Regions from separate parts of the Phreatobacter aquaticus genome, predicted to be linked through region 1. Evidence: riboswitches for the same ligand, from Rfam matches in the RefSeq annotation. Region 1 holds a riboswitch; the other holds the start of a gene.
The links. Region 1 has a riboswitch for thiamine pyrophosphate ahead of E8L99_RS06375 (thiamine phosphate synthase). Riboswitches for the same ligand answer to the same signal wherever they lie in the genome.
Positions count from the first base shown of each region.

Region 1 (7,192 bases):
CAGGTCCTCGAACATGGCGGCGCGAGTGGGGTCGACGCCATGGTCGGCCAGGAACTTCTCATAGGTCACCCGCGCAGGCTTCGGCAGGAGGCCGGCATCGACAATGTCGAACACGCCGTCGAAATGGTTGTCGATGCCGAGCCGGCGCGTCACCGCCTGCACATGGGCGTGGGTGCCGGAGGTGAACACGAACTTGCGGCCCGGCAGCGCGGCAATCGCCGCGCCAAGCTCGGGATTGGCCTGCAAGGGCGAATGGTCGATGTCGTGGACAAACCGCAGGAAATCGTCCGGGTCCATGCCGTGCTCGATCATCAGCCCGCGCAGCGACGTGCCGTAGCGCTTGTAGAAGTCCTTCTGCTTGGCGAAGGCCTCTTCCGGCGTCACCTTCAGGAAGTCGGCGACATAGCTCTTGATCCGGGCGTCCATCTGCGGCCAGAGCGACAGGTGAGCGGGATAGAGCGTGTTGTCGAGGTCGAAGATCCACTGATCCACATGGCCGAAGGCGTCGCGCGCTGTCATCGTCATTCCCTGAACCTGACCGAGGCGCGCCGCCGGCCATCGAAGGTGACGGCGAGAAAGCCCGTGGCCCTTGCATTATGGGCGGCGCAGTCGGTGCCGCCGATCTCGAATTCCGCGGGCCGCACGCAGCCCGGAATGTCGCCGCCGAAGACGAGGGGCTTGCCGGCGGCCTGCACCGGCCGCCCATCCCGGTCGACCGCTTCGGCGAAGGAATAGACCCTTGCCGCCCCGAGCTCCACCGGCGGTTTCAGGCAGGTGCCGGGATCGACCCGATACCAACCGCGGGTGACGATGCGGCCGCCCTCGTCGACCCCGAGCGAGGCCATGATGCGATGGCCAGTCTCGTTGCACCAGGCAAAGCCCGGTCCTTCGCCGGCGCGCCAGGCGCTGAGCAGCGTGTCGAAGATGTCGGGCGAGGCGGCGGCATCGGCGGGCAGGGCGCGGTCGGCGATGAAGCTTCTCAGCGCGGCGTCGGTGCGCGGCCCTTCCAGCCCGTCGACAGGGCCTGGATCATAACCCATGCGGGCGAGCAGCCGCTGGATGCCGGCGCGGCGCGCCTGCGGCAGGTCGTAATCGGCGGCCTCTGACAGGAACAGCACGGCAATGGCCTCGACCACGGTCGGGCGCACCTCGGAAAAGGCCACCATGCGGGTGTTCGGGCGCGCGCAGGCCGTGGCGCCGGAGACCAGGAAGTCGCCCTCGCCGACGCAGAGCGTCACATGCTCCGGCTGGCCGAGGCTGGTGTTCTGAGGCTCGCCGATGGCGCGGGTGTGCAGGAACAGCCGGCCCGGCGCCTCGGCGGTCTGCAGGATCGCCCGGCACTGGCCGGGATCGAGCCGGAACCAGCCGCGCGTGGCCGCCGTGTCCGACGCCATGACGCCGATCGCCGCCTCGGTGACGATGCTGGTGCGATTGCACAGCCGCGTCTCGGCCTGGGCGGCGGTGGCGGCAAGGCAGAGCCCCGCCGCCACGAGCGCAGCCGAAGCCAACCTATGCGTGGATGAGCGTGCCCGCGCCGCCATCGGTGAGAAGCTCCACGAGAACGGCATGCGGTGTCTTGCCATCGAGGATCACCACGCCTTCGACACCGCGTTCGATGGCGTAGATGCAGGTCTCGATCTTCGGGATCATGCCGCCCGTCGCGGTGCCGTCGGCGATCAGCCGCCGGCAATCCTCGATCGACAGCGACTTGATCAGCTGCTTGTTCTTGTCGAGCACGCCCGGCACGTCGGTGAGCAGCAGGAGCCGCTTGGCCCCGAGCGCACCGGCGATCGCGCCGGCAAAGGTGTCGGCATTGACGTTGTAGGTGTCGCCGGCCGTCGATGTCGCCACCGGCGCCAGCACCGGGATCAGGTCCTTGCCGAGCACCGTGTCCAGCACCTTGGTGTCGACCTTGTCGGGCTCGCCGACGAAGCCCAGATCCACCTCGCGCTCGATATTGGAATCGGGATCGCGGGTGGTGCGGCTCACCTTGACCGCCTTCACCATGTCGCCGTCCTTGCCGCAGAGGCCGATGGCCTTGCCGCCGGCGGCATTGATGAAGCCCACGATCTGCTTGTTGATCGAGCCGGCGAGGATCATCTCGACGATCTCCACCGTCGGCTTGTCGGTCACGCGCAACCCGTCGACGAACTCGCTCTTGATGCCGAGCTTGGCTAGCATCTGGCCGATCTGCGGCCCGCCGCCATGGACCACCACCGGATTGATGCCGGATTGTTCCAGCATGACGATGTCGCGGGCAAACGACCGTGCGCCGCTCTCGTCGCCCATCGCATGGCCGCCATATTTTACCACGACGATCTCGTCGTCATATTTCTGCATATAGGGCAGGGCCTCATTGAGCATGCGGCCAATGTCCTGGGCATCGAGAGGTTCATTCGCGGACATGAGGGTCTCCGACAGTCGCCGCCAGACGGGGCGACGCCGGCGGTCTTAGCTGATTTTCGGGCCAAGGTGAAAGGCCGGATCGGCACCCTCACCCTGCATCGCGCGCCCCCGCCCATCGGCCTTTCGGCCAGCCGCAATCGACGCGCCGCAGCAATTCCCAAGGTGACAGGACCGCCCCCAGGTCCTAAGCCATCACGCAACTGGCCCGCGCACCCGCGCAGGGCGCTTCCCAAGGCGGCAACCGGAGACCATGACGACCCTCCGCTCGAAGGCCTTCGACATCCTGCTCGGTGCCTGGACAGCCCTGTTCGGCCTGATCATCCCGCTGCTCCTGGGCGTCGGCTCGACGCGCCTGCGCGCGGTGTCGCGCGCCTGGGTGGCCGGCGTCCTGTTCCTGCTGCGCCACGTGGTCGGGCTCCGCCATGTCGTCATCGGCGAGGAAAACCGGCCGGACAAGGCCTGCCTCATCGTCTGCAATCACCAGTCCACCTGGGAGACCATCGCGCTGCTCGTGGTGTTCCCCGACGTCGCCATCGTCGCCAAGGAAGAGCTTCTGAAGATCCCGGTCTTCGGCTGGTATCTCCAGCGCTCGCCGATGATCACCATCGACCGCGAATTCGGCACCCAGGCGCTGCGCCGCATGGTGGAGGGCGCCAAGCAGGCGCTGGGCGACGGCCGCCCGGTCCTCCTGTTTCCCGAGGGCACGCGCAAATCGCCCGACGAGCCCATCGACTTCAAGCGCGGCGTGGAACTGCTCTATGGCCGGCTCGACGTGCCGGTCCTGCCGGTGGTGGTCAATTCCGGCCGCTTCTGGAACATCGACAAGACCGCGAAGCGTGCCGGCACCATCACGGTCTCCTTCCTGCCGCCCCTGCCGCCAGGCCTGCCCGGCGGCGAGATGATGCAGAAGGCAGCCGAGGCGATGGAAGCCGAGCGGATCAGGATCGGCTGAGCCCTACCGCCCCACCGCCTGCGCATCCCGGTGCGACAGCCACCTCGCGACATCGCCCTTGTCGCTGTCCGGATTGCGGTCGAAATGGCGGGTGCGGGCGGCCTCGAAGGTCCGGTCATAGCGCCGCCGGACCGCCGGTCGGTCGGTGGCTTCCGCCAGGGCGCCCGCGTTCAGGCGCTGGAACCGCGCCTCCAGCGAGATGCCGGGGCGGCCTGCCCGGTTGACGCTTTCGACATAGCGGGTGACGGCGATATCGCAGCCGCGCCGCCCGGAGGCTGCACGCACGAGGCTCGTATTGCCCCAGTCCACCACCTCCGGAAAGGTCGCGAGCAGTTTCCAGCCGGCATCGAACACCCGGATGGTCCAGCGGTGCACGCCCATGCCATTGCTCTGGGCATTCCAGGCCGCGAGCACCGTTTCGGATGTGCCGTCGCCGTCGAGATCGACGCGGATCAGGTCGAAGCTCTGATACTTCCCGGCCATCAGCTCGTCGGGCAGCACCTGCACCGGCTGGCCCGGCCGCATCAGCAGGAAGGCATGTTCCGGCGTGCCCTCGGGCAGGTCCTTGCCGTCCGGCGGCACCACCTGGCAGCGCCAGAGCGTTGCGCCGCCGCCGGCCTCGAAGGCAATGCCATGGGTGCAGCCGACCGGGTTTTCCGGCACCGGCTTCAGCCAGCTGGACGTCACCGCATCGCGCGGCGGGCGGGCCGGCGTCGCGATCGACAGGGGCCGGCAGGCCTCAAGCCCCGCGGCCAGCGCCGGCAGGGGCGCCAGCACCAGCGCGAGGCAGAGGGTGAGAGCCCGGCACATCGCCATGTCAGGTCTTCGGTTCCAGCTTGTCCTGCGTCTTGGTCTCAAAGTCGCTGGCCTCGTGCCGCTCGCGCAGCTGGCTCGACAATTCGCCCTGCATGCGGTTGACCATGCGGCCACGCTGCACGGCAGGGCGGGCGCCGATCTGGTCGGCCCAGCGGCGCACGTTTCCGTATTCCTGCACCTGCAGGAACTCGCCGGCCTCGTAGGTGAGGCCCTTGGAGAGCGCGCCATACCAGGGCCAGACCGCCATGTCGGCGATCGTGTAGTCCGGCCCGGCCAGATACTCGCTTGTCGCAAGGCGGCGATCCAGCACGTCCATCTGGCGCTTCACCTCCATGGCGAAGCGGTCGATGGCATATTCGATCTTCACCGGCGCATAGGCGTAGAAATGGCCGAAGCCGCCGCCGAGATAGGGCGCGGATCCCATCTGCCAGAACAGCCAGGACAGCGTCTCGGCCCGCGCCGCGCCCGAGGCCGGCAGGAAGGCGCCGAACTTCTCGGCGAGATAGGTGAGGATGGCACCCGATTCGAACACGCGCACCGGCTCCGGCCCGGAGCGGTCCATCAGCGCCGGGATCTTCGAATTGGGGTTCACCTCAACGAAGCCCGAACCGAACTGGTCGCCCTCCGAGATGCGGATCAGCCAGGCGTCATATTCGGCTTGCGTATGGCCCGCCGCCAGCAGCTCCTCCAGCATCACCGTCACCTTCACGCCGTTCGGCGTGCCGAGCGAATAGAGCTGGAGGGGATGCCGCCCGACGGGCAGCTCCTTCTCGTGGGTCGCGCCCGCCACCGGGCGGTTGATATTGGCGAAACGCCCGCCCGAGGCCTTGTTCCAGGTCCAGACTTTCGGCGGGGTGTAATCGGCGGAGGACATGGCGGGGCTCCAGAGGAGGGCAAAGGTTGGACGCATGGTGCGTCGGGAGGGGGAGCGAGGGCAAGGGATACCAGCGTGCTCCCCATCCTCCTTGACTTCCGTCGCCCACACGTCACATTCAGACCTGCACCGAGGGGGGCCCCGAGAGGGGGCTGAGAGGCCGCACCGCACGTCAGTCGTGCTCCGCGGCGACCCTTGAACCTGATCCGGGTCATGCCGGCGGAGGGACGGGAATGCCTGACGACCACACACGGCGCCTTGCGCGCCTCGCAGCCATCGCCGTTCCCCCCAAGAGGAGGACGGCATGAGCTATCCTGACCGCTTCTACCCCATCGTCGACAGTCTCTCCTGGCTGATCCGTCTCACCGAGCTTGGCGCCGGCACGGTGCAGCTGCGCGTCAAGGGGCTGGAGCTCGCCCAGGCCACCGCCCTGGTGCGCGAGGCGCTGGATGTCACCGAGGGCACGGCGACCAAGCTGGTGGTCAATGATTACTGGCAGGCGGCGCTCGATGCCGGCGCGGCCCATGTCCATCTTGGGCAGGAGGACCTGGCTGAGGCCGATATCCCCGCCATCCGCAATGCCGGGCTCACCATCGGGCTCTCCACCCACAACGAGGCCGAACTCGACGTGGCCCTGGCGCTGCGTCCGAACTACATCGCGCTGGGGCCGATCTATGCCACCACGGTGAAGACCATGCGCTTCGGCCCGCAGGGGCTGGCGCCGCTCGCCCAGTGGAAGAAGCGCATCGGCACCATTCCGCTGGTCGCCATTGGCGGCATCACGCTGGAACGCGCGCCTGACGTTTACGCCGCCGGCGCCGATTCCATCGCCGTCGTCACCGACATCACCGGCAGCCCCGACCCCGACACCCGCGTCGCGGCCTGGCTCGATTACACATCCGCATCGGCCTGACCGGCCAAGATCCCGGAGGATTTTCCATGAACGCCCCCATCAAGGACATCAAGGCCGCCGTCACCACCGGTCCCTTGCCGGCCTCGCGCAAGATCTTCGCCGTGCCGGATTCGGCGCCCGATATCCGCGTGCCGCTCCGCGAGATCGCGCTGCAGGAAGGCGCCGGCGAGCCCGATGTCGTCGTCTATGACACGTCCGGCCCCTATACCGACCCGACCGTCACCATCGATGTCGAGCAGGGCCTCTCCCGCGTCCGCCAGTCCTGGGTGATGGAGCGCGGCGGCGTAGAGGCCTATGATGGCCGCGACGTGAAGCCCGAGGATAACGGCCATGCCGGCAAGCATCTGGCGCGCGCCTTTCCGATTGCCAACAAGCCGCTGCGCGGCGTGGGTTCCGCCCCGATCACGCAGTATGAGTTTGCGAAAGCCGGCATCATCACCAAGGAGATGATCTACGTCGCCGAGCGCGAGAATCTCGGCCGCAAGACCGCGTTGGACAATGCGGAAGCCACCATTGCCGATGGCGAGAGCTTCGGCGCCGCCGTTCCGGCCTTCATCACGCCGGAATTCGTCCGCTCCGAGATCGCCCGCGGCCGCGCCATCATCCCCTGCAACATCAACCATCCCGAAGTCGAGCCGATGATCATCGGCCGCAATTTCCTGGTGAAGATCAACGCCAATATCGGCAATTCCGCCGTCTCGTCCTCCATCGAGGAGGAGGTCGACAAGCTCGTCTGGTCGATCCGCTGGGGCGCCGACACGGTGATGGACCTGTCCACCGGCCGCAACATCCACAACACCCGCGAATGGATCATCCGCAACTCGCCGGTGCCGATCGGCACGGTGCCGATCTACCAGGCGCTGGAGAAGGTGGGCGGCGATCCGGTCAAGCTCACCTGGGAGATCTTCCGCGACACGCTGATCGAACAGGCCGAGCAGGGCGTCGACTATTTCACCATCCATGCCGGCGTGCGCCTCGCCTATGTGCCGCTCACCGCCAAGCGCGTCACCGGCATCGTGTCGCGCGGCGGTTCCATCATGGCCAAGTGGTGCCTCGCCCATCACCGCGAGAGCTTCCTCTACGAGCATTTCGACGAGATCTGCGACATCATGCGGGCCTATGACGTGTCGTTCTCGCTGGGCGATGGGTTGCGTCCGGGTTCGATTGCCGATGCCAACGACGCGGCGCAGTTCGCCGAGCTCGAGACGCTCGGCGAGCTCACCCAGATCGC
Region 1 covers NZ_CP039865.1:1,362,085-1,369,276, forward strand. Annotated here, with positions in the region: gene E8L99_RS06345 (pyrimidine 5'-nucleotidase) at 1-525, opposite strand, end outside; gene E8L99_RS06350 (DUF1036 domain-containing protein) at 522-1,583, opposite strand; gene argB (acetylglutamate kinase) at 1,510-2,406, opposite strand; gene E8L99_RS06360 (lysophospholipid acyltransferase family protein) at 2,657-3,358, shown strand; gene E8L99_RS06365 (hypothetical protein) at 3,362-4,174, opposite strand; gene yghU (glutathione-dependent disulfide-bond oxidoreductase) at 4,176-5,048, opposite strand; TPP riboswitch at 5,171-5,293, shown strand; gene E8L99_RS06375 (thiamine phosphate synthase) at 5,353-5,961, shown strand; gene thiC (phosphomethylpyrimidine synthase ThiC) at 5,988-7,192, shown strand, end outside.

Region 2 (7,192 bases), 1.9 Mb from region 1:
GTCCCGTGCGCTTACGGGAATCCTGCTGAAGCTCTGCTCGACGGTATGCTTCACCTGCATGTCGACGCTGGCGCGCATCGCGGGCCGCGAGGCGCCCGTGGGCGAGGTGGTGTTCTGCCGGTCGTTTTTCGCCCTGATTCCGCTGTTTGTGATGCTCGCCTTCCGCCGCGAGATCATGGATGCGTTCCGCGCCACCTCCTATATCGGCCATATCAAGCGCGGCGTGCTCGGCTCCACCGGCATGTTCTGCGGCTTCGTGGCGCTCACCCTGCTGCCACTCGCTGATTCGACCGCCATCGGCTATGCGGCGCCGCTGATGGTGGTGCCACTGGCGGCGATCTTCCTCGGCGAGAAGGTCAGGGTCTATCGCTGGACGGCGGTTGGCATCGGCTTTGTCGGCGTGGTTGTCATCCTCTGGCCGCATCTCGACCTGCACGCGCTGGCCAGTGCCTCCGATGCCCAGTCGATCGGCGCGATGTTCTCGCTCGCCAGCGCGGTCATGGCGGCGTTCTCGACGATCCAGGTGCGCCGTCTGGTGGCGATCGAGACGACCGCCTCGATCGTCTTTTACTTCATGGTGCTCTGCGCGGTGCTGGCGCTCGTGACCTGGCCGCTTGGCTACTACGTGCCGATCATGGGCCGCTGGATGGTGCCGGGGCCGCAGCTCGCCTTCATCCTGGTCATGGTCGGCGTGTTCGGCGGGCTTGGCCAGATCTTCCTGACCATGAGCTACCGCCATGCCGACACGTCGCTGATCGCGCCCTTCGAGTATTTCTCGATGATCTGGGCGATCATCATGGGCTATTTCGTCTTTTCCGACCTGCCCAGCGCCTATGTGCTGACGGGTGGCGCCATTGTCGTGGCCTCGGGCATTTTCGTCATCTGGCGCGAGCAGAAGCTGGGCCTGGAGCGCGCCCGCCAGCGCAAGGTCTCGACCCCGCAGGGGTGAGGGCTCAAAACGCCTTGAACGTGATGATCGTGTGGGTGTCCTGGATGCCCGGGATGATCTGCACCTTCTCGTTGACGAAATGGCCGATATCGGTGCCGGCCTCGACATAGAACTTCACGAGAAGGTCGAAATGGCCGGCGGTCGAATAGATTTCGGACGCGATCTCGCGGTCGGCGATGTCCGAGGCGACCTGATAGGCCTTGCCGAGGTGGCATTTGATCTGGACGAAGAACGGGATCATGGGGCGCCTCTTTCTCTCAGGCGCCAGATTCCACGACGGCAGGGGGCTGCGCAAGGTGCTGGGCTTGCGATCCCGCGCGCAGGAGATGCCGCCATGCGGCAGCGCGACCCGGCTGCGCGCTGGCCGTATGGCCCAGGTTGAAGCGCTTGCATGGTGCCGGGGCTTGTCCTACCACTTGGCTCCTGTCTCGTCGGGGTGCCTCAATCTGGGGCTGAGAGATCGGGTTTCCCGGTCAACCCGTCGTACCTGAACCGGGTCATGCCGGCGGAGGAAACCGAGATGTCTGTCCCCACCTGCCGCGGGGGCCTGTAATGGCCGCCGCAAGCCTCGCCTGGAGTGCCGCCGCCCTGATCGACAAGATCAGGAAGCGTCATCCGCGTATCCACTGCCTGACCAATGGCGTGGCACAGGCCTTCACGGCCAATGCGCTGCTGGCGCTCGGCGCGCAGCCGTCGATGACCAATTCGGTCGAAGAGGTCGAGGCCTTCGTGGAGGGCGCCGACGCGTTGCTGGTCAATCTCGGCACGCTCGACGAGCCCGGACGCCAGGCGATGCGGCTGGCGATCGGGGTCGCCAACCGGCGCGGAATTCCCTGGGTCCTGGATCCGGTCTTCGTCGAGCGCTCGTCAGGCCGCTCGACCTTCGCGCACGAACTCATTGCCCATGGCCCCAAGGTCATCCGCGGCAACGAGGTCGAAATCGCGCATCTGAGCCAAGGCCAGGCCATCGACGGTTTCGCGCGGGCGCTTGGGGCCATCGTCGCCGCCACCGGCACCACAGATCGCCTGGTGGATGGCAACAGGGCTATCGGCATCCCCAACGGCCACCCGCTGATGGGGCGTGTCACGGCCATGGGCTGCGCCAATGCGGCGTTGATCGCTGCCCTCCTGACGGTCGCCGATGATCCGTTCGAGGGCTGTGCTGCGGCCATGCTGGCGGCCGGTGTCGCCGGCGAGATCGCCGCCGAGCATTCAAGCGGACCCGGCACCTTTGCCTCTGCCTATCTCGATGCACTCCACGGCCTTGATTCGGGCAAGCTCGCGACACGCGCACGCGTCATCTGACGGTTGCCGGCGGTCCGGCCGGCACGTTTCCCAGGAGAATTCCCATCATGACGGCGATCGCCGTGACCATTGCAGGGTCTGATTCCAGCGGCGGGGCCGGCATTCAGGCCGACCTGAAGACCTTTTCTGCGCTTGGCGTCTATGGCGCGAGCGTCATCACGGCGTTGACCGCGCAGAATACGGTTGGCGTTCAGGGCATTCATGACGTGCCCGCCGGCTTCGTCGCGCTGCAGATGGACTCGGTCTTTTCCGACCTGACGGTCAACGCGGTGAAGATCGGCATGCTCTCCAAGGTTCCCGTGATCGAGCAGGTGGCCGCAGGCCTCGACCGCCATGGCATGACGCACGTCGTGCTGGATCCGGTGATGGTGGCGGCCTCCGGCGGCAAGCTGCTCGATGCCGATGCGGTCGATGCGCTGGCGGGGCTGTTGTTTCCCCGCGCATTGCTGGTGACGCCGAACCTTCCCGAGGCAGCCGTGCTGCTCGATCGCGCGATTGCCGAGGACGAGACCGAGATGGAGCGCCAGGGCGCGGCTCTCATCGAACGCGGCGCGAAGGCCGTGCTGATGAAGGGCGGTCATGGCACAGGCGAGATGGCGGTGGACCTGCTGGTCACCCCTGAAGGCACGGTGCGGCTGTCCGCGCCCCGCATCCCCGGCGCCAACAATCACGGCACCGGCTGCACGCTGTCGTCGGCGATTGCCGCCGGCCTCGCCAAGGGCTTCCCGCTCGACCAATCGGTCGAGGAGGCCAAGGATTACGTCACCAAGGCCATCGTCGCGGCAGATCGCCTCAGGATCGGCCACGGCCATGGTCCCACCCATCACTTTCACGCATTCTGGTAGTTCCATGCCCCCGATGAACCGCCGCTCCACCCTTGCCGCCGCCGCTGCCGGCCTGATCGCCGCTCCCTCCGTCGCGCGGGCGCAGACGCCATTGCGCTGGCGGATGGCCACCTCTTGGCCGAAGACCTTGCCGGGACCGGCCTTTTCGGCCCAGCGCATCGCCGATCGGATCAAGCTGGTGACCGGCGGGCAGATCGAGGTGCAGGTGTTTTCGGCCGGAGAGATCGTACCGGCCTTCTCGGTGCAGGAGGCGGTCGGCAATGCGACGATCGAACTGGGGCACACCGCGTCGTTCTTCGGCGTCGGCAAGGAGCCGGGACTGGCCTATTTCACCTCGGTGCCGTTTGGCCTGACACCAACCGAGCACATGTCGTGGATCCTGCAGGGTGGCGGCCAGGAGCTGTGGGACGAGGTCTCGCAGCGCTTCGGGTACAAGTCGCTGATGGGCGGCAATACCGGCGTCTCGATGGGTGGCTGGTTCCGCCGCGAAATCAACTCGGCCGAGGACGTGAAGGGCCTGAAGATCCGCATGGTCGGGCTCGGCGCCGAACTGTTCCAGCGGCTGGGGGCCACCGCGCTCGCCGTGCCGCCCGGCGACATCTATCCGGCACTGGAGCGTGGCGCGATCGATGCCGCCGAATTCACCTCGCCGGGCTCGGACATCCAGCTGGGTCTGTGGAAGGTCGCGCCGTTCTATTACGCGCCGGGCTTCAACAAGCCGAATGGCGCGAGCGAGTTGGTGATCAACCGCGTGCTGTGGGACGGGCTCTCCGCCAACCTCAAGGCCGCGATCCAGGCGGCCTGCGAGGCGGAGGTTACCATCGCGCTCGCCGAGATCGAGCGGCTGAACACCGAGGCGCTGGCGACCATGATCGGCGCCAACGGCGTCAAGCTGCGCGGTTTCCCGGCGGATCTGTTGCTCAGCGCTCGCCGGCAGGCGACCGAACTTGCCAAGGATGTCGGCACGCGCTCAGCCTCCGCGAAGAAGATCGGCGACAGCTATGCCGCCTTCCAGGGACGCATTGCGCCGTGGACGCGCGCCTCGCAGCACGCTTTCCTGGCGGCCCGCGAGATCTGAGCGGGGGGCCTCGGCGGGTGGTTTGCTTGCGCCCTGCCGCGGTGCGGAATAGTGTCTGTTTCAACGAACGATCGTTCGGAACAACGACCGAGTGCCATGGCAGACCGCGACCCGAAGAAGATTGAGATGGACGCCGGAGCGCATGTCCTGTCGGGAAATCTCGGCAAGACCGTGCAGCGCCTGCGCAAGGCCTACAATCTCTCGCTGTCGGAATTGTCGGAGCAGTCGGGCGTCGCCAAGTCGATCATCAGCCAGATCGAGCGCAACGAGACCAACCCGACGCTCGCCACCATCTGGCGGCTTTCGCAGGCCCTCGACGTGTCGATCGAGCGCGTGCTGGCGACCGCCACGGAAGAGCCGTTCATCGACAAGATGAGCCGGGGCGACACGCCGCTTCTGGTCTCCGCCGACGGCAAATGCCGGCTGTCGATCATCGGCTGGATCAAGACGGTGGAATGGCTGCAATGGTATGATTTCCAGTGCGACCCCGGCGGGGTTCTGGAGAGCGATGGCCATCAGCGCGGTTCGGTGGAGAGCCTGTCGGTTCTGTCCGGCGAGTTTCAGGTCGAGGTCGGTGACCGGGTCGAGACCGCCAAGGCCGGCGAGAGCCTGCGCTATCGCTGCGACGGCCGCCACGTGATCCGCAATGTCGGGCCCGAGCCGGCCCATGCCACGATGGTGTGCATCCTGAAAGCCGCGGTGATGGATTGAGCCAATTGCCGAGTCGCATCAGCGACTTCGGCCGAGCTCTCCAAGCTTCGATTCCACGTGAGACCTGGGCGCGCCTGCCGTTCGGCAGATGGCGCGGTGCTTGAAAGGCGCTCGCCATGGCGCCTGCCCCATGCACAATTTCCCCGACATGACGGCTCCGCCAGAGGGCCGCAGACTTGGGGAAAGCATCATGGACAGCCTCCACCAGGGCGGAACGGCCGGCAGCCTGATCATTGGAGCGGTGATCCGCCACGGCGAACGGCCGGCCATTGGCGATGGCACCATCACCTGGACCTATTCGCAACTCGGCGAGGCTATCGGCCGCTATATCGCGGTGTTCAAGGGCATGGGGCTTGCGCGCGGCCATGCGCTGTCGATCCTGGCCGGCAACCGGGCGGAATCCTGGGCCGCCATGTGCGCCGGTCTGATCATGGGCATGCGCTACACGCCGCTCCACCCTTTGGCGGCGGAGGACGACCAGGCCTTCATCGTCGAGGATGCCGAGATCGACCTCCTGATCGTCGAGGGCGCCAAGTTCGGCCCGCGCGGGCAGGCGATCCGCGCCCGCGTGCCGGGGCTGAAGCATGTCGCCTCGTTCGGCCCGATGGACGGCGTGCCGGATATCCTGGTGGCGGCCGCAGCCGCGGCACCGGCGCCGCTGATCGACGAGAGCCGGTCGGAGGATATCGGTTGGCTCGCCTATACCGGCGGCACGACCGGCCGCTCCAAGGGCGTGATGCTGCCGCATCGGGTGGTGGTGACCATGACCATGCTGCTCTATGGCGAATGGGACTGGCCGGCCGATATCCGCTACCTCGCGGCGACCCCGATCAGCCATGCCGCCGGCGTCACGATCTATCCGGTCATGTATCGCGGCGGCTATGTGCGCCTCGCGCAGGGTTTCGAGGCCGAGGCCTGGTGCCGGATCGTCGCGGAGGAAAAGATCAATGCGACCTTCCTCGTGCCGACGCTGATCTATGCGCTGATGGACCAGGCTGGGCTTCGCGCCCGCTTCGACCTCTCGTCGCTCGACATGATCGTCTATGGCGCCGCGCCGATGTCGCCCGACCGGCTGCGCGAGGCGATCGGGATATTCGGCCCGGTCTTCGTCCAGCTCTATGGCCAGACCGAAGCGCCGCAATGCATCACGACCATGCGCAAGATCGATCATGATCTGACAAAGCCCGAGCGGCTCGGCTCCTGCGGGCGGCCGAGTGCGATGGTGGATGTCAGGCTGTTCGATGCCGAGATGAACGAAGTGGGCGTCGGCGAGCCCGGCGAGATCTGCGTGCGCGGGCCGCTGGTCATGGCCGGCTACTGGAAGCGGCCGGACGCCAATGCCGAGACGCTGCGCGGCGGCTGGCTCCATACCGGCGACGTCGCGGTGCGTGATGCCGAGGGCTATCTCTATATCGTCGACCGGACCAAGGACATGATCATCTCCGGCGGCTTCAACATCTATCCCCGCGAGGTGGAGGACGCGCTGATGGCGCATCCATCCGTCGCGTCCGCCGCGGTGATCGGGATCCCTGACGAGAAATGGGGCGAAGCTGTCACCGCCTTCGTGGTGCTGAAGCCCGGCGCCAATGCGGGGGCGGCGGAATTGCAGGCCCATGTGAAGGAACGACGCGGTGCGCCCTGGTCGCCGAAGACGGTCAATTTCGTCGACGCGATCCCGGTGACCGGGCTTGGCAAGGTGGACCGGAAGGTGCTGCGCGCGCCCTATTGGGAGGGGCGGACGAGGGGCGTTGCGTGAATGGCGGATCGCTTCGCTGGTCCCAGAGTCAGACGGCTGGCCGAAGCCGCTAGCCACGCCGTCACCCCCGGCGACCGAGGCCTTTGGCCGAGGGAGGGAAGGGGGTCCAGGGGCCGTGTGTCCGGGTCTCGCAGCGGCCGCTGCCGATGATGCAGGCCTTGGTGGCTCCTGGATCCCCTTCCCTCGCTTCGCTCGCCGGGGATGACGTCTGTGCAGACGGGGCGGGTCCGGGACAACGACCAGCCTGCGCTGAATGTCGCTCTCGTTGCTCTTGTCAGTAGCCGCAATCTGATTCCGCTGGCCGGTCCATCCCATTGAAAAACCCCGGCTTTCACCGGGGTTCCTCATGTTCTGATTCAGATTCGGAGTGGCCGTTTCAGCTCACGTTCCGATTCAGGTCTCGCCTCACTTCCAGGCGATGACCTTCTGCTTCTGCACGCCGAGGCCATCGATGCCGAGCGCCATCGTGTCGCCGGCCTTGAGGAATTTCGGCGGCTTCATGCCGAGGCCAACGCCGGGCGGGGTGCCCGTGGTGATGACGTCGCCGG
Region 2 covers NZ_CP039865.1:4,477,389-4,484,580, reverse strand. Annotated here, with positions in the region: gene E8L99_RS21365 (DMT family transporter) at 1-949, shown strand, start outside; gene E8L99_RS21360 (Lrp/AsnC ligand binding domain-containing protein) at 954-1,190, opposite strand; TPP riboswitch at 1,372-1,481, shown strand; gene thiM (hydroxyethylthiazole kinase) at 1,502-2,254, shown strand; gene thiD (bifunctional hydroxymethylpyrimidine kinase/phosphomethylpyrimidine kinase) at 2,302-3,099, shown strand; gene E8L99_RS21345 (TRAP transporter substrate-binding protein) at 3,104-4,177, shown strand; gene E8L99_RS21340 (helix-turn-helix domain-containing protein) at 4,274-4,888, shown strand; gene E8L99_RS21335 (AMP-binding protein) at 5,079-6,644, shown strand; gene E8L99_RS21330 (fumarylacetoacetate hydrolase family protein) at 7,050-7,192, opposite strand, start outside.
Region 2: linked by a shared signal. The riboswitch ahead of thiM (hydroxyethylthiazole kinase) and the one ahead of E8L99_RS06375 (thiamine phosphate synthase) in region 1 are both predicted to bind thiamine pyrophosphate.